Regions from separate parts of the Veillonella sp. S13054-11 genome, predicted to be linked through region 2. Evidence: riboswitches for the same ligand, from Rfam matches in the RefSeq annotation. Region 2 holds a riboswitch; the other holds the start of a gene.
What was found. Region 2 has a riboswitch for thiamine pyrophosphate ahead of thiC (phosphomethylpyrimidine synthase ThiC). Riboswitches for the same ligand answer to the same signal wherever they lie in the genome.

Region 1 (8,162 bases), on a different contig from region 2:
ACTTGTGGCATACATAGGGCCTACACCGACACAATCTGCATACACTACATCAGTCTTATGAAGTTCCTCCACAGAGTGAATGGATATACCAACGACCTTATTCCCTACAAGATTGCGAACGTCTTCTAAACGCATATCTTCTTGTCCTACGTGAACACCATCAGCATTAACTGCCACCGCTAAGTCTACATCGTCATTAATAATGTAAAGTACATTATACATGGCACAGATTTCTTTTAACTGCTGGGCTAATTCTAGTTTCTGTTGCCCTTCTAATGTTCCTGTGCCCTTCTCTCTAAACTGAAAGCATGTCACGCCACCCCGACAAGCAGCTTCAACAGTGTCCAGTAAATGTCTTTCATTAAATCCTACATCCTGTGTGCCACTAATAAAATATACCTTTAATTGTTCGGGTACAACTACGGAGCGTATTCTGTTTCCAGATAAAAGCATCGCATCATCGAATTCATATAAGGCATCCATAAATGCCACACTAAAGCTGCCAGGTTTTACACCGCTCACCTTAACCGCACTTTCACCAGCAAGTCCATAGTAAGCCAGTGCATACGCAAGAAACTCACCGATAGACATGTTATGCATGAATGGATAATAGGAACTAAAGAATGCAGCTAAGACAGCCCCTAATAGACAGCCGGTCCCTGTTACCGCTGTCATGATTGGATGACCATGAGGAACTGCAAATACACGAGTTCCATCAGAAACGTAGTCCTCTTCGCCCGTTGCGACAACAGGACAATTAATTTGGCGTGCAAGACAATACGTTATAATTGCGCTATCCTCAACTTGTGCCCCATCTACGCCCTTACCAGAGAGAGAACTGTCAATCTTATGATTTGTATTAAGAGCATCATAGATGGCTTTAATTTCACTTTGGTTTCCTCGTAGCAACGAAATAGCATCGGTTTTAATCAAGTCTAAAACAACAGATAATCGATAAGCCCCAGCGTGACAGCCCACAGGGTCTAGCACAATAGGTACCTCATGAGCCTTCGCTAATTTAACAGCCTCTTTGTAATAGGTAACCTTATCTGGTGTAACGGTCCCAATGTTAATGAGTAGAGCCGCAGCATGAACGATAAGGTCTTTTAAGTCTTCGCTGCACTCACTCATTACGGGTGATGTACCGATGGCTAGCAAACCGTTAGCCGTAAAGGGCCGCACCACATCATTGGTAATACAAATAACAAGAGGATTTTTTTTGCGTAGAGTCTCTAATATATTCAGTTCGGACCAATTTGAACCATTTATATTTGGATTGTTGTAGGTCATATAACTATCTCCTCTAGTCATTTTTCAAAAGTTCATCCATCGTTTGAGGGCCATTTACCAATAACCCATAAGCCATATGATTAACAGGCCCACAGCCATGACCAAGGGCGGGGTTATGTTTAATAGCTAGAGCGATATAGTCCTTTGCAATACCAATAGCATCCATTACATCACGTCCTTTAGCGAGTTCTGCCGTAATAACTGCTGAGAAGGTGCAGCCCGTACCGTGAGTATGAACAGTATCATATTTAGAACTTGTCCACGTACGCACATCTCCATCTTTGGTGAAAGCATAATCCGTTGCATCATCTCCAATATGGCCGCCTTTTATAATAACCACTCGAGGTCCTAATTCATGTAAAATACGCTTAGCTGCCGTTGTGATGTCACTTTCACAAGTAATAGACATATCCGCTAACACCTCTGCCTCGCTACGATTAGGTGTAATGACTGTGGCGACCGGAATGAGTTTAGATTTTAAGAAATCGACGGCCTCATCCGATACAAGTCGATCGCCGCTAGTGGCAATCATAACTGGATCCATCACATAAGGAATGTTCTTACTCACATACGGATAGATGAGATCCATCATCTCCGGCAAAGCAATCATACCCGTCTTAACGGCTTGAGGAAGAATATCTGAATATACATCGTGTAACTGTTTTTCTATGCTTTCTAGCGATAGGTGTTCTACGTGGTGAACCCCTGTTGTATTTTGGGCTACTACGGAGGTAACCACTGCCATACCATATACATGGCGGCTTTGGAATGATTTTAGATCGGCCATAATGCCAGCGCCACCACTAGGGTCAGTACCGGCAATTGTCAATGCAGTATGTAGTTTCATTATGCCTCCTTGTGTAACAAATTACGACGAGATAAGATTTGTAATACCACGAAGCCAATACAAGCACCTGCAACAGAGCTCATGGAGAAGGATGTAATCAAAGTCAACAACGCCAACGGTTTACCTAGTAGGAAGTTAGCAATTGGATAACTTACAAGAGCACCAATAAGCCCTGTACCTATGATTTCGCCAAGAGCTGCCGCCCAGATGGCATTGTATTTCTTATATAGATACGCAGATAACCAAGCGCCAATCATACTGCCTGGAAAGGCTAAGGGAGAACCTAGCGCTAGTACATTACGTAAGCAAGAGGTACTAAAGGCGGCACCTACAGAGAATCTCGCCCCAACTATAACGGCTAAGATCACATTTATCATATGTTGAAATGGAAAAATTCGGGCCGGGCCAATGGGAATCGACGTAGTTGATAAGACGACACCTAAGGCTACACATATACTAGCAATAATCAGTTTTTTCATAATACCTCCAACTAAATAAAAAATGAGACCACCTCAAATGGAATGGTCTCGTAATAATTTAGTATTATGTTTCACTCCACTTCCCTACGCCAGTATTATCTGGATCAGGTCTAGGGTTTTGAATGGTCAATCTCAGCAAAAGCACCCCTAGTGGCAATATATATTTATACTCTAGTTATAACATCATTATACAATCTATGCAACAAAAGAATTGACGGTTCCCGCACCACCTCGTATAATGAAACCATAATGGGGTGCTCACAAGAGTGGGCTGAGAGTAAGCTAATGCTTTAACCCATAACCTGATTTGGATAATGCCAACGTAGGGAACATAGAGGATTAATAGCCGAGTTCCTGTGAGCTCGGCTTTTTCTATGACTTCCTGGCAAGGAGGACGTATGAAAGATACACACATCACACAACCACAGTTCGCCATGATATGGTTTGGTGCCGCCCTATCTATAGCGGAGATCATGACCGGTACCTATCTAGCACCCTTAGGCCTCACTCAAGGACTATATGCCATCATCTTAGGCCATATCATCGGCGGTATTCTGCTCTTTGGAGCAGGACTCATCGGTGGCCGTTTGCGGCAAGGCAGTATGAACACGACAGCCTTTAGCTTTGGTCCCTTAGGGGCAAAGGGCTTTGCCTTTTTAAATATGATCCAACTAATCGGTTGGACTAGTATCATGATTTACGATGCTATGCTTGCCTTACAAGAGCTGGCGCCCCTATCTCCTATGATTTGGACTATTGCTATTGGGGCGCTCGTCATTTTATGGCTCTTCATCGGTCTCCACAATACAGGCTATATTCAAGCTATCGTATCTGTTTTATTACTAGGCCTCACACTCTACATGGGAGTTCACATGATTTCTCAATGGCCTAGTGACAGTAGCTTCATGACTAATGGCAATATGAGCTTTATAGCAGCCCTTGAGCTATCAATCGCTATGCCACTGTCTTGGCTACCTCTCATCAGTGATTATACTCGTGAAAGCAAAAGCCCTTTCTCCGCATCACTAACAAGTGCTGCCATCTACACCGTAACGAGTGTCGCCATGTACACCTTGGGCCTTAGCGCAGCTATCTTTGGCGGTGGCGACTCCATTATTACCATCATGATGAACGCGGGCCTCGGTCTTGCAGGACTCATCGTCATCATCTTCTCAACAGTAACTACGACCTTTATGGACGCTTACTCAGCAGGTGTATCTAGTACGACCATCTATAATGGAGCATCTAGTAAAGGCATAGCGGTTATTGTAACCATTGTCGGCACCATTGCAGCCATCCTATATCCAATGGACGATATTACAGACTTTCTATACCTTATCGGCTCTGTATTTGCGCCAATGATTGCCATCTTATTGGCAGACTATTTTGTCAACCGCCAGCAAGTACAAACGCTATCGGCTTATCTAATTCGTGGGCTGATTTGGGCTGTATCTGTAGGTTTATACCATTATATGTTGCATAGTGAAAGCTCTATAGGTGCAACATTACCAGCCTTTGCAATAGCATTTATCGTAACAACCATCGTGGGATTCATAAGCAAAACTGCTAACGCCTTACTATGAGCCCATCTTCACAAGTCCAGTGCCGATCTCCAACCATTTCGGCTTCGCTTTCATCATGGGTAACCCATATACATGGCACATCCCATTCGCGAATAATAGAAACAAGATCCTCTCGAACATGCTTACGTAAATTCCAGTCTAGTGCAGATAATGGTTCATCAAGAAGCAAGATGGTTGGTTTAGAGTAAAGAGCACGCCCCAATGCAACGCGTTGCTGCTCACCACCAGACAAGCTACCTGCTTTCGTTTTACGATATTTCTCAAGGCCTAAGCGTTTTAATAAGCTGTCACACATCTCTGACGTGCCTCGTTTACTATAGGTAATATTATGTTCCACCGATAAATGTGGAAATACGATATTACCTTGTGGCATATAGCCAACTTGACGTTCTTGAGCAGGTACCCAGATTTTTTTGTCGCGATCAACCCATATAGTTTCATTATATTGAATGCTACCTGTAGTCGGTTTCACAAGCCCTGCAATGCACTTAATGAAAGTACTTTTACCACTGCCGGATTGGCCTGTTAATACTGTGATACCAGAAGGAAGTACACCATCGGCTTTCACAGTCACAGAAGGTCTCGCTACAGTAAAGGAAAATGTAATCATCGGACCTCCTAATTATTATCAATATGGCGGAACAAGGACCCCTTTGTGATGAGGTGAATCCCACTCAACAATGCCAATGTGAGCACACAAATATAAATAACTAATTCAAAGGCATCCATGTACTGCCCTGCCTCTACATAGGAGTAAATAGCTAATGGCATGGTACGTGTTACCTTTGGAATATTACCGGCAATCAAGATTGTGGCACCGAACTCGCCCATAGCTCGACAAAATGCTAAAATACTGCCCGTCAAAATGCCTTTCCAAGCGAGTGGTACAGAAATAGTAAAAAAGATACGTAACTCTGAAGCACCCAATGTGCGCGCTACGTCCTCCATATTATGATCGACAGATTGTAATGTAGAACGCACCGTCTGATAAAATAATGGAAACGCAATAACTGAAGATGCTACCACCGCACCAGATGCGGCAAACACAACGCTCATACCATGCGTCTCAAGCCATGCACCAAAGGCATAGCCTGGCGTAAACACCATGAGAAGAGCAAAGCCAACAACAACTGGTGGCAATACAAGCGGCAAGGTAATAAGTGCATCAATAATAGCCATGCCACTCCATTTACAGCGATTCATCCAATAACATGCGGCTAAACCACTTACAATCACTATGATAAGAGCTATACTTGCTACCCATAGTGATAGCCATAATGGGCTCATGTCACGCCCCCTTTCTATACACAACAACTTTAAAATATTTGCGGTATCCATTAATTCTAAAATATTTTTCAATAAGATTTATGTCCTAAATCATATGCTAGATTATTAATCAGTCCTCACTCATCACTACAAATGAGTAAAAAGGAGCATACAGTTAAAAATAATTTTATTAGTAATACCGATAATATCTCTATTGTATCATAAGAAAACGCTAGCCCTGAAAGCTAGCGTTTTACTCTTATTTAGAAGTAGAGAAACCGTATTTTTCTAACACTTTTTGGCCTTCTGGGCTCATTACGTATTGGTAGAAGTCTTTTGCCAACGCGTTGTCATATTTTTTGATAATACCGATTGGATAGATAACTGGATCATGGGAGTCAGCCGGTGTTACAGCAGAGATTTCAACTGCATCGCCCGCTGCAATAGCATCAGTTTTGTAGATGAAACCAACATCACCAGCACCTTGGCTAATGGAAGCAGTTACAGCTTTAACGTCTTTCGCATACACTACATTAGGTTCTACTTGTTCCCAAACACCTAATTTTGTTAATACTTGTTTACCATAGTTACCAGCTGGTACAGTTTCAGGATTACCTAAAACGATACGTTTAACAGAAGCAATTTGATTTAATTCAACTTTAGGTTGACCTTTTGGAACTACAAGAACGAGTTCATTAGTTACAAATGGTTTTACGTCAGTTACTAAGTCTTTCTCTTGTAACATTTTCATGTTTTTTTCGTCAGCAGAAATGAACAAACTAGCTGGCGCACCTTGTTCGATTTGTTGACGTAATGTACCAGAGCCAGCAAAGTTAATAGCAATTTGATCATCTGCTAAGTTATGGCTTTTTTTGTATGCATCTGCCAATTCGGTAAGAGCACCTTTGAGGCTTGCTGCCGCTTGTACCGTAATCTTTTCAGATGTACTTGGTTTAGCCGACTCAGCTTGTTTACTTGCATCATTACCACAACCGACTAAAAAGGCAAGCATGAAAACGCTCATTAACACTAATAAAATTCGTTTCATAATTCCTCCTGTGTATCTCTTATGCCCCATGCTACAACGCTATGATTACTCACCTCAGAGATACATAATCTAACACTAAACTAAAATATACAATATATTCATATTATACTATAAATCGATGGTTAAAGTCGTATATCTAAAATCACATATTGTATAGATATTTCTGATGATTATGATAAGTAATCATAATCAATATTTTTTTAAACCCCAAATAATATATACTATGGTATGATAATATTATAAAGAATAAGCACATTTCGTAACGCTTGTTCACCTATAACTTATATACAGCAACTGTATATTTACTATACAGTTATACGATATAGTTAAACTATGCCTTTATATTAATGAGAAACTCTAGGTGAGATGATGAATCTATTCGAATTAGTAGGCCATATCTTTATGAACTCTATGGTACCTATCCTAGTACTTATAGGGGTAGGATTTGTATTAGATAGAAAATTTAAACTCGATCTATATACACTAAGTAAACTAAACTTTTATATACTGTTGCCTACCTTTATATTTCGAGCGATGTATGAAGCTAAACTTAACTCAGGTACCTTGGAAATTGTATTCTGTGCACTGTGTGTGCTCATTCTAAACTCAATCCTTGCAGATGTGATAGGAAAGATGCAAGGTTATGATGTAGCTAAGATTGCAACCTTAAAAAACTGCGTTATGTTTAATAATGTTGGAAACATGGGTGTCGCACTTGCCATATTTGTATTCACCAACATTCCATACGTCATCGATGGAGCTACCCCCTATGCTAATTTAGGGTTAGTAAGTGTTGTATCCATCATGATCATCCAAACTATTAGCAGTAATACCTATGGATTCTACCAAGCTGGAGCTGGACGACTAACCCCTCGGGATGCACTAAAAGTCGTATTTCACATGCCCATGGTATATGCCATTCCACTGGCACTACTTTGCCACCTACTCCCTTTCGATTTACACGGTCTCTTCTTCTTTGCACCACTCAATATATTTGCTAATGCCTTCGTTGGCGTCGCTATGATTGCCTTAGGTGTGCAAATTAACAGAACACCACTAAACTTCTTTAAGATGGATGTCATGCTTGCTACCACATTACGACTCATTGTGAGCCCACTCATAGCAGCTGGTATTACCATACTATTCATTATGTTCTACGGCCCTATGCATCCAATAGCGGCACAAACTATCATCATAACCTACAGCGTACCTACCGCTATCAATATGTCTCTTATTGCTATTGAAATGAAGAATAATCCAGAATATGCAACACAAATCGTAATGGGGACTACCATTTTATCCGCTATAACTATGCCACTGTTTATTACTATAGCCTATTACCTATTCCCATTATATTAAAATAAAAAATCACTCATAGCCATATGGCTATGAGTGATTTTTTATACCTTAGCATTTAGCCTTGTTAAACAAGTTACACAAGCTGTAACAATTATAGCACCGATAATTTCATTCAAAGCTAAATTATGATTAAGAATAACTACATCTAAACCTAAAGTAACTATTGGTCCCATTGCACTAATAACTGCTGCAAGAGATGCATTAATTTTTTTAAGACCAAAAGACATCAAGTATGAAGGAATGATAGAACAAAAAATGGCCAAAAATACTAAATAAATCATAGTATGAGT
Region 2 (8,162 bases):
AACAGATGGTCAAGGTAACACAGTAAACTTTAAAAATACTGTTATCATCGCTACATCCAATGCAGGTTTCGGTTATGGTAATGACAGTGATGATGAAAATAAAGTAGATGTAATGGAACGCATCGCGCCATTCTTCCGTCCAGAGTTCTTGAACCGTTTCAACGCAGTTATCGAGTTCAATCAATTAAGCAAAGAAGATTTGAAAAAAATCGTAGATTTAATGCTCGATCAAGTTAATAAGACTTTGGCTAAGAAAGACATTACTCTTGATGTAACTGATGCAGCTAAAGAATTGTTGATGGAACAAGGGTATGATAAAACTATGGGCGCTCGTCCGTTACGCCGTGTTGTGGAATCTGAAATCCGAGATAATGTAACAGATTTCTACTTGGATAATATCGATGTAAAACACTTGCTTGCTGATGTTAAGGATGGACACATTGCAATCTCTGAAAAAGCAGATTTCGATGATAGTAAAGACCAAGATAAGGCTGAGAAATAAACAATAGACGTATAAGTGTCGGAATAATCATTTGACAAATCTGAATAAAGTAGTAATATTAATAGCATAATTATATAGTGAGTATGCAAGGGAGCCTATTATATAGGCTGAGAAAGGGCTGCGAGCACCTGACCTTTATACCTGATCGGGATCATGCCCGCGTAGGAAGCACGCTAATACTTAATACGGGTATCGATCATTTTGTTCGATACCCGTTTTTGCATACCTAACTATATATGTCTTTTATATAGGAGGATGTAAAAATGTTTATGACACAATTGGAATCGGCTGTGGCTGGTGTAGTTACGAAGGAAATGAAAGTTGTCGCGGAAAAAGAATGTATGGATGAAGACGTATTACGTTCACTAGTGGCAGCAGGAAAGGTTGTTATTCCTTGTAACAAGCAACATACTAGCATTTCGCCAGAGGGGATTGGTAAGCGTCTTAGAACGAAAGTTAATGTTAATTTAGGTACATCGAAAGACGTTACTGATTATGATAGTGAAATTGAAAAGGTTAATCGAGCCATTCGACTTGGAGCAGAGTCGATCATGGACCTTTCAACTCATGGTGATACTCGTATTTTTAGACGTAAATTAATCGAGACATCGCCAGTAATGATTGGTACGGTGCCTATCTATGATAGTGTTATTCATCATCAAAAAGATTTGGGTGAATTAACGGCTCAAGACTTCTTGGACACTATCCGATTACACGCTCAAGATGGTGTAGATTTTATTACTATCCACAGTGGTATTACGAGAAAAACAATAGATCAAATCAAGAATCATAAACGGTTGCTTAATATTGTTAGTCGCGGAGGCAGTTTGGTATTTGCGTGGATGAGCATGACAGGTCATGAAAATCCATTCTACGAATACTTTGATGAAATCTTAAAGATTTGCAAAGAATATGATGTTACGTTGTCTTTAGGTGATGCTTGTCGTCCAGGTTGCTTGGCGGATGCAACTGATGTGTGCCAAATTGAAGAGCTTGTAAGGCTTGGTGAATTGGCAAAACGAGCGAAACAATATGGTGTACAAGCTATGATTGAAGGACCTGGGCATGTACCTTTACATCAAATACAAATGAATATGGAAGTTCAAGAATCTTTATGTGATGGAGCGCCATTCTATGTATTGGGACCGCTCGTCACAGATATTGCTCCAGGCTATGACCATATTACGGCTGCTATTGGTGGCGCTGTAGCGGGTATGCATGGTGCGTCCTTCTTATGCTACGTTACACCAGCGGAACATTTAGCCTTACCAAATGCAGATGATGTAAAAGACGGAATTATGGCTTTCAAAATAGCGGCGCATGCTGCAGATATTGCTCGTGGTATTCCTAATGCAAGAGATATAGATGACACTATGGCTAAGGCACGTCAAGTTCTCGATTGGGAGTCACAATATGCTTGTGCCCTTGATTCGGAACGGGCTCGTTCTATTCGTGAAAGTAGAGCACCGGAGGAAGATCATGGTGAAACCTGTTCGATGTGTGGCAAGTTTTGTGCTGTACGCAGTATGAATAAAGCTTTACAAGAAGAATATATTGATATTTTATAAGCTTTTTCATATGGGAGGTCACTATGGATTTAATTGTTAATGGAGAGCCAAAGCAGGTTTCAAACGAGCAACTTCATTTGGTTCTTAATGAATTAGGGTATGCCGGTAAACACTTTGTAGTTGAGCTTAATGGCGAGATTCTTAGTAAGGAAACGTATACAACCACTAAATTAACGGCTGCTGATAGATTAGAAATCGTTAGCTTTGTAGGAGGTGGTTGATATGTTGGATTCATTTACTGTAGGTAATACAACATTTTCTAGTCGCTTGTTAGTGGGGACAGGGAAATATGCATCCTATAATTTGATGCATGATGCATTAGTAGCATCACAATCAGATATTGTGACAGTTGCTCTTAGGCGAGTAGGTACAACACAAAGCGAGGAGGATATAATAAACTATATCCCCGATAGAATGCATTTATTACCGAATACATCGGGTGCTAGAAATGCAGACGAGGCTATACGCATTGCACGTATGGCAAAAGCATTAGGCTGTGGTAATTTGATTAAGATTGAAGTCATTCAAGACCAGATGTATTTGATGCCCGATAATTTAGAGACTATTAAAGCCACCGAGGTGTTGGCAAAGGAAGGGTTTATAGTCTTTCCTTATATGAGTCCTAATTTGATGGATGCAAAGCGACTAGTAGATGCTGGTGCTAATTGTGTTATGCCTCTCGCTTCGCCTATTGGTAGTAATCGTGGACTTGAAGCAAAAGGATTGATAGAGATTTTAATCAACTCTATTGATGTGCCTATTATTGTTGATGCAGGGATAGGACGTCCTTCTGATGCAACAATAGCTATGGAAATGGGGGCTAGTGCTGTTCTTGTTAATACGGCTATTGCTACGAGTTCGGACCCAGTAGGCATGGCACAGGCTTTTTATCATGCTGTAGAGGCTGGTCGCAAGGCATATCTTGCAAAATGTGCACCTAAGAAGTCTGTAGGTAATGCATCTTCACCGTTAACTGGTTTCTTGCGAAAGTAGGGTGATGATATGTCATTTTTAGATGTACTTTCAAGAGTTTCCGACGAAGATATAGCTGACATATTAGGCGCAGTAACTGATGATGAAATACTTTCAACACTCTCTAAACCTAAGTTAGCTATTGATGATGCACTTATTCTATTATCACCTCAAGCCCTGCTGTATTTAGAAGATATGGCCCAGATGGCTCATGAACGGACGGTACAGCAATTTGGTTATACCATACAGCTGTTCACGCCTATGTACATTTCAAACTATTGCGACAATGGTTGTGTGTATTGTGGATATAGTCATCATGGTGGAATTGCCCGTGAAAAGCTAAGTTTAGCTGATATCGAGCTTGAGTCGAAAGCAATCGCTGAAACGGGATTAGAGCAAGTTTTAGTGTTAACCGGTGAATCTAAATCTTGTAGTCCACCGTCGTATATACAGGCTGCCGTAGAAAAATTGGTTTCTATTTTTAGTAGCGTTAGTGTAGAGGTGTATTCGCTTACGCTGGCGGAATATAGAGGATTAGTTGCAGTTGGAGCGGATGGAATGACGATGTTCCAAGAGACATATAATCCTACGTTGTATGCGCAATTACATCCATTTGGACCTAAGAGTGATTTTGCAAAGCGGATTGATACGCCTGAGTTGGCTTGCCAGGCTGGATTTAGAGTGGTCAATATTGGTGCTTTAATGGGCCTTGATGAATGGCGTCGAGAGGCATACAAGACGATGTTACATCTTAATTACCTTATGCAACATTATCCAGATGTAGAATTATCTGTTTCCGTTCCAAGAATTCGACCTTGTGCAGTAGGTTATTCACCAAAACATCCTGTAGATGATACGGCATTGGTTCAATATATTTTGGCTTTGCGTCTTTTGTTTCCCCGTGTGGGAATTACGCTTTCCTCTCGTGAAAGCAAGTATATGCGTGACAATCTGGTGAGACTGGGGATTACAAAAGTTTCAGCTGGCGTAACAACCTCTGTAGGGGGACATACAAAACAAGATGATTCTAGTCAATTTACAATTAGTGACAATCGCAGCGTAAGTGAAATGGCTGCAATGCTCGAAAATAATGGGTATCAACCCATTTATAAAGATTGGCAGGCACTATGAGGAGATATATGTATGGCTCATATGAATAACGAATTTGAAACGGCTATATCCCACTTCTATAGCCCTGAGGAGTTTCGTAAATTGCAGAATTCAGTAGTAGGCGTTTTAGGTGCTGGCGGATTGGGATCCAATTGTGCTGTTAATCTTGTCCGTAGTGGTATTCGAAATCTAATTATTGCAGATTATGACATTGTAGAGCTAAGTAATTTAAATCGGCAATACTATTTTTCGCGTCATGTGGGGCAGTATAAGGTAGAGGCTTTACAAGATGTGTTAACTGCTATTAATTCAAATGTTATCGTTAAGATTTATAAGGATAAATTGACAACCGAGAATATACCTGAAATCTATAAAAAAGCCGATATTTTGATAGAAGCCTTTGATGCGGTGGAAGCTAAATCTATGTTTTTAGAAACTACAATCTCACTAGATGTACCTAAAATCATGGTATCCGGATTGGCTGGAATAGGTAATTCTGATACGTTACGAACTAAAAAGCTAGGTCAAAATTTATATATTGTTGGTGACGAGCATTCCAGTGTAGAAGATGCGTATCCTTATGCACCTCGTGTAGCTATTGCTGCTGCAAAACAGGCGGATCTAGCGTTATCACTTTTACTAGAGAACACCATGTTTAATGAGGTGAAATAAGTGAATAGAAAAGACAAACTAACAGCGGTAATGAATGCTTGCCCTATATATGGAATTACGGGTGGTACTCGAGATGTAGTTCCGCTTGTAAAAGATATGCTAAGCGCAGGGATACGAATTATACAATATCGTGAAAAGGGAAAAACGCCTATTCTGCGATATCAGGAGGCTATGATTTTGAGACGATTGACCTCTAATTATCATGCTCTATTAATTATTGATGATTATGTTGATCTTGCGCTGGCTGTACATGCTGATGGTGTTCATATTGGGCAAGCTGATTTGCCGCCCAATACGGTAAGACGAATTGTAGGGCCTAATATGTTGATTGGCTGGTCAACCCATAGTATATCTGACCTAAAAGCGGCAAACAGATACATAGGTGTTATTGATTATATTGGGGTAGGGCCTATTTTTTCTACACAAACAAAACCCAATGCTAATCCTGTAGGCATTTCTTATATATATTGGGCAAAGCAGTTTAGTAAGGCTCCCATTGTTGCTATTGGGGGAATTAAAACTACAAATGCTGATACCGTTTGGCAAGCGCATCCCGATTTTATTTGTGCCGTTTCTGAAATAACAGAGTCGGACAATATACAAAATACGGTTTATGAGCTTATGACTGGATATAGTAGAGTGAGATAAAAAATTGAGTTTACATAAAAACCACAAGATTAAAATCTTGTGGTTTTTGTATTTATAAAATAATTTTGTAGATTTGATAAATATCCTTGCTAAGATATAGGTTTATTTAGTATAATCGTATCATTAAATTCAATATTCTATAGAATTTATATAATAGATGAAGATGGAGAGGTAATAGTATATGTCTCATTATGTAGATTTAAATAGTGATTTAGGAGAAAGTTTTGGTAATTATACATTAGGTATGGATAGTGAAGTATTAAATCACGTAACAAGTGCTAATATTGCCTGTGGTTGGCACGCTGGAGATCCTCTTATTATGGATGCGACTGTCCGAATATGTAAGGAAAAGGGTGTAGCCGTAGGGGCACATCCTGGTTATCCAGATTTGATGGGATTTGGTCGTCGTGCGATGGCAGTAAATCCTGCGGAGGCAAAAGCCTATATGATATACCAATTAGGTGCACTACAAGCTTTTTGTGATAGTCATGACCTTACTTTACAGCATATGAAGTTACACGGTGCCTTTTACAATACAGCTTGTGTTACGCCTGTAATAGCTGATGCAATTTTAGATGGTTTACAATCGGTAAATCCTAATATCGCGGCCATGGTATTGAGTGGTAGCTATATTGCTCAAGAGGCACAGCGACGAGGTATTCCTGTTATACAGGAAGTGTTTGCCGATCGTGGCTATACAGAGGAGGGAACATTGGTCCCTCGTACAGAAGTAGGTGCTTTCATCAAAGACCCACAAGAGGCTTTAGACCGAGTACTGATGATGGTTACAAAGGGTAAGGTCGTTACTAATACGGGGAAGACCATTGATATTGTGGCAGATTCCATATGTGTTCATGGAGATAATCCTGAAGCGATAGCTTTCACAAAGTATATTCGGGAAGGGCTATCAAAAGCTGGTATAACGGTGGCGAATTTTCAACACCGATAACACTATTAAGAACATTAAAATAAATGCTTAATTAATACTAACAGAAAATACGAATATAAGTATTAAAAGCAAGTATGAGCTTTAAGCAATAAGTATGACATAGATTAATTATTATTTTGGAGGTTCCTATGAAACCAATTACAGGTAAAGCGAGTTTCTCTGTCCTATTAGGGGCAGCTTTCTTAATGGCCACGTCATCTATTGGGCCTGGCTTTATGTTGCAAACAGCAGCGTTTACAAATGAGTTGAAAGCAGACTTTGCATTTGCTATCGTTATATCCGTTATTTTCTCTATTATTGCACAGCTTAATGTGTGGACAATTATTGGTGTATCCCAAATGCGCGGTCAAGATATTGCGAATAAGGTATTACCAGGCCTTGGGTATATAGTGGCATTTTTAATTTCCCTTGGTGGATTAGCCTTTAATATCGGTAATATTGGTGGTGCTTCTATGGGCCTCAATATTATATTTGGTATCGACACAACAACAGCAGCGGCTATTAGTGGTATTTTGGGCATCTTACTATTTACATCTAAGAAGATGGGTGGTGTTCTAGATAATACGGCTAAAGTACTCGGTACGGTTATGCTCGTCCTCATTGCTTATGTAGCATTTTCAACGAATCCCCCGGTAGGGACAGCAGTGACTCATGCGATAGTACCTACGAATTATCCGTGGCTTGCTACGATAACTCTTATTGGAGGGACCGTAGGTGGCTATATAACATTCTCTGGTGGTCATCGCCTTATTGATGCTGGTATTACAGGTCAAGAACATTTAAAGGATGTACGTCGTGCAGCAATTATGGGCATGTCTGTTGATGCGCTAGTTCGTATATTATTATTCTTAGCTGTTCTTGGTGTGGTATCTATGGGATTTGTACTAGATACTAAGGATCCAGCTGGTTCTGCTTTTCTTTTAGGAGCTGGTGAAATCGGGCATAAATTATTCGGTATAGTGTTCTTCTGTGCCGCATTGACCTCTGTAGTAGGGGCTGCCTACACATCAGTATCCTTCTTAAAAACATTGTTTAAGGTGGTAGAACGAAATGAAAAATTGACTATTATGGCATTTATCTTTATTTCCACATGTATCCTGATTTTTATTGGTAAACCAGCATCTCTATTGATTTTAGCCGGTTCTGTAAATGGTTTGATCTTGCCTGTTACGTTGGCAGTTATGCTTGTCGCAACTCATAAGTCTGAAATCGTAGGAACATATAAACACAATAAACTTTTATATTATACAGGGTGGATTGTAGTGCTCGTAACATCTTACATTGGTGTTACATCTTTAAAGGGCATTGCTAAGTTACTAGGTTAATTAATTATCTGTGAAAGCACCATTACGTTCGTCTTGAATGTGATGGTCCTTTCTAGTTATAGCAGGAGGTACATATGAAACCTACAATTTCACCTGTAGGGGATTGCGCTATCTCTATTGATTTTGGTCAAGCAATCGATCCAAAGATTAATCGACAAATCCGACAAGTTATAGAGCAGATTAAACTCTTACAGCTAGATGGAATTATTGAACTAGTTCCTACATACTGTGCATTGCTTGTTCAATATGATGCAATGGTATATACGTATTCCGACATTTGTAGAACTATTAATCCTATATTACAAGAATCTGTAACAGACAGCGCAAATGAACGTGTTACGATTGTTGAAATCCCGACCATATACGGTGGCGAGTATGGTCCAGATCTAGGCTTTGTAGCCTCTCACAATCATATA

Region 1: another riboswitch for thiamine pyrophosphate. It lies ahead of cytX (putative hydroxymethylpyrimidine transporter CytX); the one in region 2 lies ahead of thiC (phosphomethylpyrimidine synthase ThiC).

The regions. Positions count from the first base shown of each region.
Region 1 is NZ_PPCY01000004.1:291,525-299,686, reverse strand. It holds gene thiM (hydroxyethylthiazole kinase) at 1-1,290, opposite strand, end outside; gene thiD (bifunctional hydroxymethylpyrimidine kinase/phosphomethylpyrimidine kinase) at 1,304-2,137, opposite strand; gene thiW (energy coupling factor transporter S component ThiW) at 2,137-2,616, opposite strand; TPP riboswitch at 2,681-2,775, opposite strand; TPP riboswitch at 2,857-2,962, shown strand; gene cytX (putative hydroxymethylpyrimidine transporter CytX) at 3,015-4,199, shown strand; gene VPHSUH08_RS05225 (ATP-binding cassette domain-containing protein) at 4,183-4,809, opposite strand; gene modB (molybdate ABC transporter permease subunit) at 4,818-5,486, opposite strand; gene modA (molybdate ABC transporter substrate-binding protein) at 5,725-6,513, opposite strand; gene VPHSUH08_RS05210 (AEC family transporter) at 6,883-7,872, shown strand; gene VPHSUH08_RS05205 (DMT family transporter) at 7,914-8,162, opposite strand, start outside.
Region 2 is NZ_PPCY01000007.1:22,740-30,901, reverse strand. It holds gene VPHSUH08_RS07195 (ATP-dependent Clp protease ATP-binding subunit) at 1-502, shown strand, start outside; TPP riboswitch at 580-687, shown strand; gene thiC (phosphomethylpyrimidine synthase ThiC) at 766-2,070, shown strand; gene thiS (sulfur carrier protein ThiS) at 2,094-2,291, shown strand; gene VPHSUH08_RS07180 (thiazole synthase) at 2,293-3,063, shown strand; gene thiH (2-iminoacetate synthase ThiH) at 3,073-4,173, shown strand; gene thiF (sulfur carrier protein ThiS adenylyltransferase ThiF) at 4,186-4,824, shown strand; gene thiE (thiamine phosphate synthase) at 4,825-5,472, shown strand; gene VPHSUH08_RS07160 (LamB/YcsF family protein) at 5,654-6,421, shown strand; gene VPHSUH08_RS07155 (NRAMP family divalent metal transporter) at 6,550-7,746, shown strand; gene pxpB (5-oxoprolinase subunit PxpB) at 7,821-8,162, shown strand, end outside.